Regions from separate parts of the Escherichia fergusonii ATCC 35469 genome, predicted to be linked through region 2. Evidence: predicted binding sites of a transcription regulator. Region 2 holds the regulator's gene; each other region holds the start of a gene.

Region 1 (4,559 bases), 1.7 Mb from region 2:
GTAATCAGCCAAATCGCATTAAGCGGAGAGATTTGCACATCGTAGCTTACCAGCGAAAGCGCGCCGCTCACGCCAACCGCGCCAGTCAGCACAGTGAAGCCCGCGGCTGCCGTATACAGGCTACCCACCGCGCCGCCAATTCCGGCAATCCAGCCGCTTAGCGCCTTTTGAAAAGAAAAGAGAAATGCCAGAACAGCGGCGGCAGCAAACCACGCCACGCCGCTATTGATCAGGGAAATTGCGCTCATTTAGCCTCTCCACTTTGAGCCTGCTGAAACAAGGTGAGATCGCCAAAGTCCGTGTTAAAGGTCAGCTCACGCTTACGTTTGCTGACGCGGGCGATATCGGTGTTATCCACCAGATGCAGGGCTTTGGTTGGGCACATCCGCACGCAGGCCGGACCTTGTTCATCAAAGCTACAGAGGTCACATTTGACGGCGATCGCGCGAATACCCGGCACCCAGTCAAGCAGCGTGCTGACACGCGCCGGAGCAGGCGGTGCCGGTGGTGCTTTCGGGGTATTGGCGTTTGCCGGAATATCCAGCGGACGGCTGCCGGAAAATTCGATTGCGCCAAACGGGCAGGCGATGCCGCACAGTTTGCAGCTTACGCACAGACTTTCATTTAGCTGCACAGCCCCATCAACGCGGGTGATGGCGTTAACCGGGCAGACCGTTGCGCAGGGTGCATCTTCACAGTGGTGGCAAAGTTGTGGCGCAGATTCTTTTTCATTCAACATCACTCGCAGGCGCGGCATAGATTGCAGCCCATGCTGGCGATGCGTCTCTGAACAGGCAGCTTCACAGGTGTGACAGCCGATACAGAGCGTGGAGTCAGCAATTACAAAACGATTCACCAGTCATTCCTCAGGTGATTGTCATTTTTGACGAAAACATGCCGATGAGATGTCATTTTTGACATCCCTCGACACGCCCATTTCCAGTTAGTTGTGATGCAGTACAACGCCCGTGACGGCGCTATACGGACAAAACGGCGGCTTATACGACCGGGTTTTGCTCATCAATCAGTAAGCCCAGATCCACTGGCGCATTACTTTCTACAGCGGCATACAGGCCGTCATAGACGCGGGCGATTTTGCCGAGATAGTGTTCAAGCACTTGCTCGCGATCACGGTTGCTGATCTCACCGTCTATCTTGCCGTCTATTGACAACTCTGCTCGCCCAATCAGTTGTTTACTGTTGGGCTCTTTGGATTCGATGTAATACTCAATGATGTGATTATTAAAACCATCCGCCAGGGTGACGTAGATACGGAAGTGTTCGAAGAGAACGAAGCAGAGGTCTTTTTCTGCCGCACAACTCATTCCGTGATGCAAATGTGCTTTTGATAGCGTGATCCCCTGGACCAGTGAGTTGCAGTAAATATGCCACTGGTCCTGTAGGCGACGGTGCCGCTGCGCGATGTAATCGGCTTTTTCGCTTATTTCCCAAATAGTCATGTCAGGTTACCCGGTTAACAGAGACGACCAGCTATAAGCATTTTTCATGCCATTTTTTAACTCATTGTTTTATCAGTAAATCACCTGAATCACTGTGATTTTTGACGCTGTGATGACATGTCATTTCGTCATTATCGTCACCAGAGGCTGTAGCGATTAAAACAGGATGGCACAAATATTGCTTATCCCGGAGATACGATGACGGGAGGCAATATGCACGAAATAACCCTCTGCCAACGGGCACTGGAATTGATCGAACAGCAGGCCGCAAAACACGGCGCAAAACGCGTAACTGGGGTCTGGCTCAAAATTGGCGCATTTTCTTGTGTCGAAACCAGCTCTCTTGCCTTTTGTTTTGATCTGGTTTGCCGCGGCAGCGTGGCGGAAGGTTGTAAACTGCACCTCGAAGAACAAGAGGCCGAATGCTGGTGTGAAACATGCCAACAGTATGTGACGCTACTGACCCAGCGCGTCCGCCGCTGTCCACAGTGTCATGGTGACATGCTACAGATTGTGGCAGACGACGGTTTACAGATTCGGCGGATAGAAATAGACCAGGAGTGAGCGATGTGTACAACATGCGGTTGCGGTGAAGGCAACCTGTATATCGAGGGTGATGAACATAACCCTCATTCCGCGTTTCGTAGCGCGCCATTTGCCCCGGCGGCACGCCCGAAGATGAAAATCACCGGCATTAAAGCGCCTGAATTTACCCCCAGCCAGACTGAAGAAGGCGACCTGCATTACGGTCATGGCAAAGCGGGCACTCACGCGCCGGGCATGAGCCAGCGTCGGATGCTGGAAGTCGAAATTGACGTGCTGGACAAAAACAACCGTCTGGCTGAACGCAACCGCGCGCGCTTTGCTGCCCGCAATCAGTTGGTACTCAACCTGGTTTCCAGCCCTGGTTCCGGTAAAACCACGCTGCTGACTGAAACCTTAATGCGCCTGAAAGATAACGTTCCGTGTGCGGTGATTGAAGGCGACCAGCAAACCGTGAACGATGCCGCGCGCATTCGCGCTACCGGCACGCCAGCGATTCAGGTGAATACCGGTAAAGGTTGCCATCTTGACGCACAGATGATCGCCGACGCCGCGCCGCGCCTGCCACTGGACGATAACGGTATTCTGTTTATCGAAAACGTTGGCAACCTCGTATGTCCGGCGAGCTTCGATCTCGGTGAAAAACACAAAGTGGCGGTGCTTTCCGTTACCGAAGGTGAAGACAAACCGCTGAAATATCCACATATGTTTGCCGCCGCCTCACTGATGCTGCTCAACAAAGTTGACCTGCTACCGTATCTCAATTTCGACGTTGAGAAGTGCATCGCCTGCGCCCGCGAAGTCAATCCAGAAATTGAAATCATCCTTATTTCAGCCACCAGCGGCGAAGGGATGGACCAGTGGCTGAACTGGCTGGAGACACAGCGATGTGCATAGGCGTTCCCGGCCAGATCCGCACCATTGACGGCAACCAGGCGAAAGTCGACGTCTGCGGTATTCAGCGCGACGTCGACCTAACGTTAGTCGGCAGCTGCGATGAAAACGGTCAGCCACGCGTGGGCCAGTGGGTACTGGTTCACGTTGGCTTTGCCATGAGCGTAATTAATGAAGCCGAAGCGCGCGACACCCTCGACGCCTTACAAAACATGTTTGACGTTGAGCCGGATGTCGGCGCGCTGTTGTATGGCGAGGAAAAATAATGCGTTTTGTTGATGAATATCGCGCGCCGGAACAGGTGATGCAGTTAATTGAGCATCTACGCGAACGTGCTTCACATCTCTCTTACACCGCTGAACGCCCTCTGCGGATTATGGAAGTGTGCGGCGGCCATACCCACGCCATTTTTAAATTCGGCCTCGACCAGTTACTGCCGGAGAACGTTGAGTTTATCCACGGTCCGGGTTGCCCGGTATGTGTACTGCCGATGGGAAGAATCGACACCTGCGTGGAGATTGCCAGCCATCCGGAAGTCATCTTCTGTACCTTTGGCGACGCCATGCGCGTACCAGGGAAACAGGGGTCGCTGTTACAGGCAAAAGCGCGCGGTGCCGATGTTCGCATCGTTTACTCGCCAATGGATGCGTTGAAACTGGCGCAGGAGAATCCAACTCGTAAAGTGGTGTTCTTCGGCTTAGGGTTTGAAACCACCATGCCGACGACGGCCATCACTCTGCAACAGGCGAAAGCCCGCGGTGTGCAAAATTTTTACTTTTTCTGCCAGCATATTACGCTGATCCCAACGCTACGCAGTTTGCTGGAACAGCCGGATAACGGTATCGATGCGTTCCTCGCGCCGGGCCACGTCAGTATGGTTATCGGCACCGACGCCTATAATTTTATCGCCAGTGATTTTCATCGTCCTCTGGTGGTTGCTGGATTCGAACCGCTTGATCTACTACAAGGCGTGGTCATGCTGGTGGAGCAGAAAATAGCGGCCCACAGCAAGGTAGAAAATCAGTATCGGCGGGTGGTGCCAGATGCCGGTAACCTGCTGGCGCAACAGGCGATTGCGGATGTCTTCTGCGTCAACGGCGACAGCGAATGGCGCGGCTTAGGCGTGATTGAATCTTCTGGTGTACACCTGACGCCGGACTATCAACGATTTGACGCCGAAGCGCATTTCCGCCCGGCACCGCAGCAGGTTTGCGATGACCCGCGCGCACGTTGTGGCGAAGTATTAACGGGCAAATGTAAGCCGCATCAATGCCCGCTGTTTGGTAACACCTGTAATCCTCAAACCGCGTTTGGCGCGCTGATGGTTTCCTCCGAAGGAGCATGCGCCGCGTGGTATCAGTATCGTCAGCAGGAGAGTGAAGCGTGAATAATATCCAACTCGCCCACGGCAGCGGCGGCCAGGCGATGCAGCAATTAATCAACAGCCTGTTTATGGAAGCTTTTGCCAATCCGTGGCTGGCAGAACAGGAAGACCAGGCGCGCCTTGATCTGGCGCAACTGGTGGCGGAAGGCGACCGTCTGGCGTTCTCCACCGACAGCTACGTCATCGACCCGCTGTTCTTTCCTGGTGGCAATATCGGCAAGCTGGCGATTTGCGGCACCGCGAACGACGTAGCGGTCAGTGGCGCTATTCCGCGCTAT
Region 2 (4,559 bases):
GCTCAGCCAGGGTGCGAGCAAGATCGGGCAGCAGGACTACGGGGAGGTTATCCACGCAATAAAAACCCATATCTTCCAACGCCCGCAGGGCAACGGATTTACCAGACCCTGAGCGACCGCTGACGATCATCAGTACCATGTACTGTTTCTCCTCACTACATCAAAAGGGGAGCCCCCGGTGGTGCTACGCCTCATTCTGATCCCCTTCGGTATCAGTAATGATTTTGTACAACTCCTCGTCACTTTGGGCGGCGCGCAGACGGCGACAAATAGTTTTATCGGCCAGGCGTTTTGCCACCAGCGACAGGGTGTGTAAATGCGTTTTGGTTTGATCTGCGGGTACCAGCAAGGCAAAAAGCAGATCAACAGGCTGGTTATCGATAGCATCGAAAGCAATAGGTGTTTCCAGTTGCACAAACACTCCAACGGCACGAAGCGTATCTTCTTCCAGCTTGCCATGAGGGATGGCGATACCATTGCCGATCCCGGTACTCCCCATTTTTTCTCGTGTCAGTATGGCTTCAAAGACCACTTGTGGTGGCAGGCTTAATTGTTTTGCCGCCAGTTCACTGATGATCTCCAGCGCACGTTTTTTACTTTGGCAGTGAACACCACTGCGCGTACATTCCTGGTTAAGTACACTACTGAGTTGTAGGGTCGTATCGTTATTTATCATAATTTCACCTAAGAACCTGCCCGTTAAGTTATCTGGGATCAGGTTCGGAGCGCTAACTGTACAAACGGCCCGTTGCGTTACACAACAGGCCCTCCTGCACCCGTTAACTGCCCGGACGATTAGTGTTGTTTCAGTTTATCTTTATGCTTAGTCAGTTGTCTTGCCAGTTTATCAATTAAGCCATCAATGGCGGCGTACATATCCTGACCTTCCGCACTGGCATGAATTTCTCCACCGTTTACATGCAGTGTCGCATCCGAGGTATGGGTAACTTTCTCCACCTTCAGCACAATATAAACCTGATTGATCCGGTCAAAATATTGTTCCAGTTTTGCGAATTTGGTGGTGACAAAGTCGCGCAGAGCATCGGTAATTTCGACGTTATTTCCAGTGATGTTTAGCTGCATAGTGTCTTCCTTATCGGTTGAGTCAAACCAGTTGTTTACGCTGATTTGACGGCGGAATGGATAAAGACTCTCGGTACTTCGCAACGGTGCGGCGCGCCACCATGATACCCTGTTCAGAAAGCATAGTTGCTAACTTGCTGTCACTCAGAGGTTTCGCGGGATTTTCTGCCGCTATCAGTTTCTTCACCAGCGCCCGAATCGCCGTTGATGAGGCTTCGCCTCCGCCTTCGGTATTAACATGGCTGGAAAAGAAATACTTCAGTTCAAAAATGCCTCGTGGACTGTGCAGATATTTCTGCGTGGTCACACGGGAAATCGTCGATTCGTGCATTTCGACGGCCTCGGCGATATCTGCCAGCACCATCGGTTTCATAAATTCTTCGCCTTGCTCAAAGAAGGCTTGCTGTTGTTCTACGATGCAGCGGCTGACGCGCAGTAATGTGTCGTTACGGCTTTCCAGACTCTTTATAAGCCATTTCGCATCCTGTAAGTTGCTGCGAATAAATTGGCTGTCGGCGTCATTACGTGCACCATTACACATTGCTGCATATTGTTGGTTAATTTGCAGACGAGGAATACTGTCGCTGTTGAGCTCCACTGTCCAGTGACCGTTATGTTTACGCACCAGCACATCCGGGATCACATATTCTGGCTCTCCCGTCTGGATCGACTGACCGGGACGGGGATCCAGAGACTGGATCAAATTAACCGCTTCTTTCAGCACATCTTCTTTCAGCCGCGTAACACGCATCAAGCTGCGAAAGTCATGATTTGCCAGTAGATCCAGGTGATCGCTGATGATTAATCGGGCTTCATCCAGCCAGGGGGTTGATTTGTCAAACTGGGAAAGTTGGATCAGCAAACAGTCACGCAGATCTTTTGCTGCGACACCGACAGGATCAAAACGTTGGATTCGTTTGAGAACGGCTTCGATCTCTTCGATGTCGATCTCTTCATCACCCATGCTTTCGAGAATATCTTCCAGCGAGACAGTGAGATAGCCGGTTTCATCAACAGCATCAACGATTGAAGTCGCAATAGCTCGATCGGTATCGGAAAAGGGCGTCAGCTCAACCTGCCACATCAGGTAATCTTGCAATGTCTGGGTTGTCTCACCCTGATAGACCGGGAGTTCGTCATCGATGTAATCACCACTGGTGCCCGATGGCGTACCTGCGGTATAGATTTCATCCCAACTGGCGTCGAGTGGCAGCTCCTCTGGCATCTCTTTTTGTTCGAGTGCGTCAGCGGTGTCCAGTGCTTCGCTATCCTGGGGCTGCTGAGTATCAACTTCTTCGTGAAGGTCGGTTTGCTCGAGCAGGGGGTTACTTTCCAGCGCCTGCTGAAGTTCTTGCTGGAGTTCCAGCGTCGACAATTGCAACAGACGAATCGCCTGTTGTAACTGAGGCGTCATCGCCAGTTGTTGGCTAAGCCTGAGTTGCAAACCTTGCTTCATGTTCAGAATCGTACTCTCCTGCTAAAACGTCGCAATTCTCTACCCTATCAGAGTCTGAAGTCTTCCCCAAGGTATACACGCTTAACGTGCTCGTCGTGTAAGATTTCTGTTGGTGTGCCGTGGGCGATCAAATGCCCCTGACTGACGATATATGCGCGTTCACATACAGCCAGCGTTTCACGCACGTTGTGGTCGGTAATAAGCACACCCAGACCACTATCTCGCAAGTGTTCAATAATGCGTTTGATATCGATAACAGAGATCGGGTCAACACCGGCAAAAGGTTCGTCAAGCAGAATGAATTTGGGATTGGCAGCCAGTGCACGGGCAATCTCCACGCGGCGGCGCTCGCCCCCGGAGAGTGACTGCCCCATGCTGTCGCGCAGATGTTCTATATGGAACTCTTCCATCAATTCGTTGGCGCGATCTTCACGTTGCTCATTGGTCAGATCATCACGAATTTGCAGTACAGCCATTAGGTTATCGTAAACGCTAAGACGACGGAAAATAGAGGCTTCCTGCGGTAAATAGCCAATGCCACGACGCGCGCGCGCATGGAGCGGCAGCAGACTAATATCTTCGTCGTCAATAATAATATTACCCGCATCGCGCGGCACAATACCGACAACCATATAGAAAGTCGTGGTCTTACCGGCACCGTTTGGGCCGAGCAAACCGACAATTTCACCAGAGTTTACGGTCAGGCTGACGTCTTCTACGACGCGGCGACCTTTGTACGCTTTTGCCAGGTTTTTTGCAGTTAATGTTGCCATAACGAATTAATTACCCTTTTTCTGCGCCGGGGCCTGGCCTTTATTGTTTTTATCCTGCAATTGCGATGGCACCAGAACGGTGGTTACGCGTTTGCCTTTATCGCTGAAGGCCTGCATTTTCTGTTCTTTCACCAGGTAAGTGATCTTGTCGCCTTTAATGTTGCTATCGACTTGTTGTAGATAAGCATTACCAGTGAGCACGACGAAATCTTTCGCCAGTTCGTAGTGCATCTTGGAGGCATGACCTTCGACCGGTTTACCGTTATCCTGCATTTGATAGAAGGTGGCCGGGTTACCGTAACCGTCGATCACTTCCTTACCTTGTTCACCACCCGGACGGGTGACGACCACTTTATCGGCATTGATCTTAATGGTGCCCTGGGTCACGACGACATTACCGGTGAAGGTCACGACGTTTCCCTGCATATCCAGAGACTGCTGATCAGATTCAATATGAATCGGCTGTTCAGTGTCACCAGTTACGGCGAGGGCCGGAATACTGGCGGCCAGAAGTGCGCTGGCAAGCGCAAGATTAAGGCTGTGTTTGTTTATTTTGAATTTCATATGAGGTTCTAACCTTTTCAATCAGCTCGGCGTTCTTGCTGCGTAAGTTGCCGCGCATTTTCAGGCCGCTGGAGTTAAATGTCGTACCGTATAACGTGACGAGATCTTCAGAAGTTACATCCTGCGTGATCAAGTTGATCTGGGCGTTATCCGTAGTAATTCTGCGTAGTTGAGCGTCAGGCACCAGCGCGTTGACTTCAACATGACCGTATAAATACAGCATCCGGTCATTGGTCAGCTTAGCTTTATCTGCTTTGATGGACCAGGTGGGAACCTTTTCCTTATCAAAGGTAGTTAAAACTGGCTGAGTAAACCACGAAACAGCTTGATCGGAATAGTATTCAACATGTTGCGCGATCAACCGATAGCTTAGAGCGCCTTCCGGGCTATAGACTAATGTGTCCGTATGCTCACTTTTGTATGTGGGATCATTGTTATTCACCACCACCTGAGCAGTATCTTCATTATCGGCCAGGTTGATACCAATCATCACCAGTACGGCCAACGACAGCAGAATGATAACCCAACGTCTGGCTTTACTCATATCGATTGCCCTTTGGCCTCATCAAGCTTGCCCTGTGCGAGTAATAACAGATCGCAGACTTCACGAACGGCACCGCGTCCGCCTGCAATTCTGGTCACGTAGTCTGCGCGTGGTAACAATAACGGGTGTGCATCGGCGA
Region 3 (4,559 bases), 740 kb from region 2:
TGTAGTACAGCTCAAACTCTACCGGATGCGGAGTCATACGCACGCGGTCATTTTCTTCGCGACGCAGAGCGATGTACGCATCAATGGCTTCGTCAGTGAACACGCCACCGGCTTTCAGGAACTCGCGGTCCAGATCCAGTTCGTTCAGTGCTTCTTCCAGAGAGCCTGCAACCTGTGGGATCTCTTTCGCTTCTTCTGGCGGCAGGTCATACAGGTTTTTGTCCATGGCTTCGCCCGGATGGATCTTGTTCTTGATACCATCAAGACCGGCCATCAGCAGGGCAGCAAAGCACAGGTACGGGTTAGCCGCTGGGTCCGGGAAACGGACTTCGATACGACGTGCTTTCGGAGAAGAAACCACCGGAATACGGATAGACGCAGAACGGTTACGCGCAGAGTAAGCCAGCATTACCGGTGCTTCGTAGCCCGGGACCAGACGCTTGTAAGAGTTGGTGGTCGGGTTTGCCAGGGCGTTAATTGCTTTAGCGTGTTTGATTACGCCGCCAATGTAGTACAACGCCTGCTCAGACAGACCTGCATATTTGTCGCCCGCGAATAGGTTGACGCCGTTTTTAGACAGTGACATGTGGCAGTGCATACCAGAGCCGTTATCACCGAACATCGGTTTTGGCATAAAGGTCGCGGTTTTACCGAAGCGGTGCGCCACGTTGTGCACAACATATTTGTAGATCTGAATTTCGTCAGCTTTTTTGGTCATGGTATTGAAGCGGGTTGCCACTTCGTTCTGACCAGCAGTCGCTACTTCGTGGTGATGGGCTTCGACCACCAGACCCATCTGTTCCATCACCAGACACATTTCAGAACGGATATCCTGAGCCGAGTCTACTGGCGGAACCGGGAAGTAACCGCCTTTCACTGCCGGACGGTGACCTTTGTTACCACCTTCATATTTGGTGGAGGAGTTCCATGCACCTTCGATATCGTCGATGGCAACATGAGAACCGGAGATAGACGCGCCGAAACGGATGTCATCGAACAGGAAGAATTCAGGTTCTGGCCCGAACAGTACGGTGTCGGCAATGCCAGTAGAACGCAGATAATCTTCAGCGCGCTTCGCGATGGAACGCGGGTCACGGTCATAGCCTTGCAGGGTGCCAGGTTCAAGGATATCGCAACGGATAATCAGGGTAGAGTCCGCGAAGAACGGGTCAATCACTGCGGTGGATGCGTCTGGCATCAGCACCATGTCGGATTCGTTAATGCCTTTCCAGCCGCCAATCGAGGAGCCGTCAAACATTTTTCCTTCTTCGAAGAATTCAGCATTCACCTGATGAGCAGGGATAGTGACGTGCTGTTCTTTACCTTTGGTATCGGTGAAGCGCAAATCAACAAACTTCACTTCGTGCTCGTTCAGCATCGTCAGTACGTGTTCAGCGGACATACTTTAACTCTCCTGGATTGGTCATGGTCGTCGTGGTAACGAAATCTGCAATTATTTTGGCCGTGTCGCCGTAAAAAAGATAAAGCGAAATCTGTGCCAACTTTTAAATTGCCCCTAAAAGGCGTTATCATGCGCACCATCGTGCAAAAGGGCTGCACCACGATGTGAATGTTGCACCAATATAGTGCTTCAATGGAAACATTAAGCACCATATTGGTGCAATGACCTTTGGATAACCCTTTTTATGCTCCGTGAAAGCGATCACAAAGGGACTCTGCAATACTTGTTTGCGGAGGATGTTTGTGATCCTGTTTTGTAGTGCGATTAATCCGTGTACAATAACGCGCTATTTCTAATGCCTGAGGCAAAGTTGTGATCGAAAAATTGCGTAATATCGCCATCATCGCGCACGTAGACCATGGTAAAACCACCCTGGTAGACAAGCTGCTCCAACAATCCGGTACGTTCGACTCTCGTGCCGAAACCCAAGAGCGCGTGATGGACTCCAACGATTTGGAGAAAGAGCGTGGGATTACCATCCTCGCGAAAAACACCGCTATCAAATGGAATGATTACCGTATCAACATCGTTGATACCCCGGGGCACGCCGACTTCGGTGGTGAAGTTGAACGTGTAATGTCCATGGTAGACTCAGTGCTGCTGGTGGTTGACGCATTTGACGGCCCGATGCCGCAAACGCGCTTCGTAACCAAAAAAGCGTTTGCTTACGGCCTGAAGCCGATTGTTGTTATCAACAAAGTTGACCGCCCTGGCGCGCGTCCTGATTGGGTTGTGGATCAGGTATTCGATCTGTTCGTTAACCTCGACGCGACCGACGAGCAGCTGGACTTCCCGATCGTTTACGCTTCTGCGCTGAACGGTATCGCCGGTCTGGACCACGAAGATATGGCGGAAGACATGACCCCGCTGTATCAGGCAATTGTTGACCACGTTCCTGCGCCGGACGTTGACCTTGACGGTCCGTTCCAGATGCAGATTTCTCAGCTCGATTACAACAGCTATGTTGGCGTTATCGGCATTGGCCGCATCAAGCGCGGTAAAGTGAAGCCGAACCAGCAAGTTACTATCATCGATAGCGAAGGCAAAACCCGCAACGCGAAAGTCGGTAAAGTGCTGGGCCACCTCGGTCTGGAACGTATCGAAACCGATCTGGCGGAAGCTGGCGATATCGTGGCGATCACGGGCCTGGGCGAACTGAACATTTCTGACACCGTTTGCGACACGCAAAACGTTGAAGCGCTGCCGGCACTCTCCGTTGATGAGCCGACCGTTTCTATGTTCTTCTGCGTTAACACCTCACCGTTCTGCGGCAAAGAAGGTAAGTTCGTAACGTCTCGTCAGATCCTGGATCGTCTGAACAAAGAACTGGTACACAACGTTGCGCTGCGCGTAGAAGAAACCGAAGATGCCGATGCGTTCCGCGTTTCTGGCCGTGGCGAACTGCACTTGTCTGTTCTGATCGAAAACATGCGTCGTGAAGGTTTCGAACTGGCGGTATCCCGTCCGAAAGTTATCTTCCGTGAAATCGACGGTCGTAAACAAGAGCCGTATGAAAACGTGACTCTGGACGTTGAAGAACAGCATCAGGGTTCTGTGATGCAGGCGCTGGGCGAACGTAAAGGCGACCTGAAAAACATGAATCCAGACGGTAAAGGCCGCGTACGTCTCGACTACGTGATCCCAAGCCGTGGTCTGATTGGCTTCCGTTCTGAGTTCATGACCATGACTTCTGGTACGGGTCTGCTGTACTCCACCTTCAGCCACTACGACGACGTACGTCCGGGTGAAGTGGGTCAGCGTCAGAACGGCGTACTGATCTCTAACGGTCAGGGTAAAGCGGTAGCGTTCGCGCTGTTCGGTCTGCAGGATCGCGGTAAGCTGTTCCTCGGTCACGGTGCCGAAGTTTACGAAGGTCAGATTATCGGTATTCACAGCCGTTCTAACGACCTGACTGTAAACTGTCTGACCGGTAAGAAACTGACCAACATGCGTGCTTCCGGTACTGACGAAGCCGTTGTTCTGGTTCCGCCTATCCGCATGACTCTGGAACAAGCTCTGGAGTTCATCGATGATGACGAACTGGTAGAAGTGACTCCGACCTCTATCCGTATTCGTAAACGTCACCTGACGGAAAACGATCGTCGTCGCGCCAACCGCGCACCGAAAGACGATTAATTTCGTTTTTTAGTCATAAAAAACCTGCCAGCGATGGCAGGTTTTTTGCTTTTGTAGGCCTGATAAGATGCGTCAGCATCGCATCAGGCGTCATCTGAAACCCTGTGCATCAAGAAAATCCGCAATAGCATCTGTGTTGTTGTGACCGATAACGCGGTCAGCACTGACTTTTGCCAGCGAACTGCCATTGCCCATCGCAATCCCTTTGCCTACCATCCGCAGCATCCCCGCATCATTATCGTTGTCGCCAAAGGCAATAATTTCATCCAGTGCGATATTTTGCTGCTGGGCATACCAGAGCAGACTTTTGCCTTTATTGCACCCCGCCTGAGTAATATCCAGTTGATGATGCCAAGACCAACTACAGTTTAGCGATAGTTCTTGCCGGGCAAACTCCTCTGTCTGGCGCAATAACGAAGCCTTGCGGTGTATCAGGCTAATCTGCAAAACAAAATCATCGTACGTATAAATATTTGGCTGCAATATTTGTTGTGAAAACCAGCGTCGTAGTTGTTCCACCTTGTGGATATCAAGCGCCAGCGGACGCAATATTTGCCGCTGGCGCGGATGATAAAGATAGCTGCCGTTACAGCAAATCATCGGCTCGGTTAACTGCAATTGTTGGTAATAAGGCAGGGCTTCGCTGTGCGAACGTCCGGAGGCGAGAATAATTTTCACGCCTGTTTGTTGCGCGCTTTGCAGTGCCGAAACAGACGCAGGGGAAATCATCTTCTTGCTGTTCAGCAATGTGCCGTCTAAATCGAGCACGATTAACCGGCAGATCATAACGAGAAGATCCGAAAACAGCGTTCAGCGTCTAATTGTGAGAGGGCCGGAATATCCTCACGCAGATGATAAGCCAGATAACAGTGACAGTGCCTGGACATACAAGCCGGAGTTGAAAGTTGCTGCTGATATAAATTGCCGATTTTAATTTTGCTGATATTACAGGCGAAGAGAT

What was found. Region 2 encodes sigma-54, which starts transcription at its own class of promoters, with help from an activator protein. Its sites were predicted from a motif close to GTTGGCACANNTTTCGCTNT; they were not measured.
Region 1: hypA (hydrogenase maturation nickel metallochaperone HypA) is a predicted target of sigma-54. The motif match lies at 1,626-1,645, and genes of this name have one in related genera.
Region 3: glnA (glutamate--ammonia ligase) is a predicted target of sigma-54. The motif match lies at 1,484-1,503, and genes of this name have one in related genera.

What each region holds. Positions count from the first base shown of each region.
Region 1 is NC_011740.1:360,518-365,076, reverse strand. It holds gene hycC (formate hydrogenlyase subunit 3) at 1-248, opposite strand, end outside; gene hycB (formate hydrogenlyase subunit HycB) at 245-856, opposite strand; gene hycA (formate hydrogenlyase regulator HycA) at 999-1,460, opposite strand; gene hypA (hydrogenase maturation nickel metallochaperone HypA) at 1,674-2,024, shown strand; gene hypB (hydrogenase nickel incorporation protein HypB) at 2,028-2,900, shown strand; gene hypC (hydrogenase 3 maturation protein HypC) at 2,891-3,163, shown strand; gene hypD (hydrogenase formation protein HypD) at 3,163-4,284, shown strand; gene hypE (hydrogenase maturation carbamoyl dehydratase HypE) at 4,281-4,559, shown strand, end outside.
Region 2 is NC_011740.1:3,262,121-3,266,679, reverse strand. It holds gene rapZ (RNase adapter RapZ) at 1-139, opposite strand, end outside; gene ptsN (PTS IIA-like nitrogen regulatory protein PtsN) at 185-676, opposite strand; gene hpf (ribosome hibernation promoting factor) at 796-1,083, opposite strand; gene rpoN (RNA polymerase factor sigma-54) at 1,106-2,539, opposite strand; gene lptB (LPS export ABC transporter ATP-binding protein) at 2,587-3,312, opposite strand; gene lptA (lipopolysaccharide ABC transporter substrate-binding protein LptA) at 3,319-3,876, opposite strand; gene lptC (LPS export ABC transporter periplasmic protein LptC) at 3,845-4,420, opposite strand; gene kdsC (3-deoxy-manno-octulosonate-8-phosphatase KdsC) at 4,417-4,559, opposite strand, start outside.
Region 3 is NC_011740.1:3,999,449-4,004,007, reverse strand. It holds gene glnA (glutamate--ammonia ligase) at 1-1,402, opposite strand, end outside; gene typA (ribosome-dependent GTPase TypA) at 1,775-3,598, shown strand; gene EFER_RS19480 (Cof-type HAD-IIB family hydrolase) at 3,689-4,384, opposite strand; gene EFER_RS19475 (STM4011 family radical SAM protein) at 4,381-4,559, opposite strand, start outside.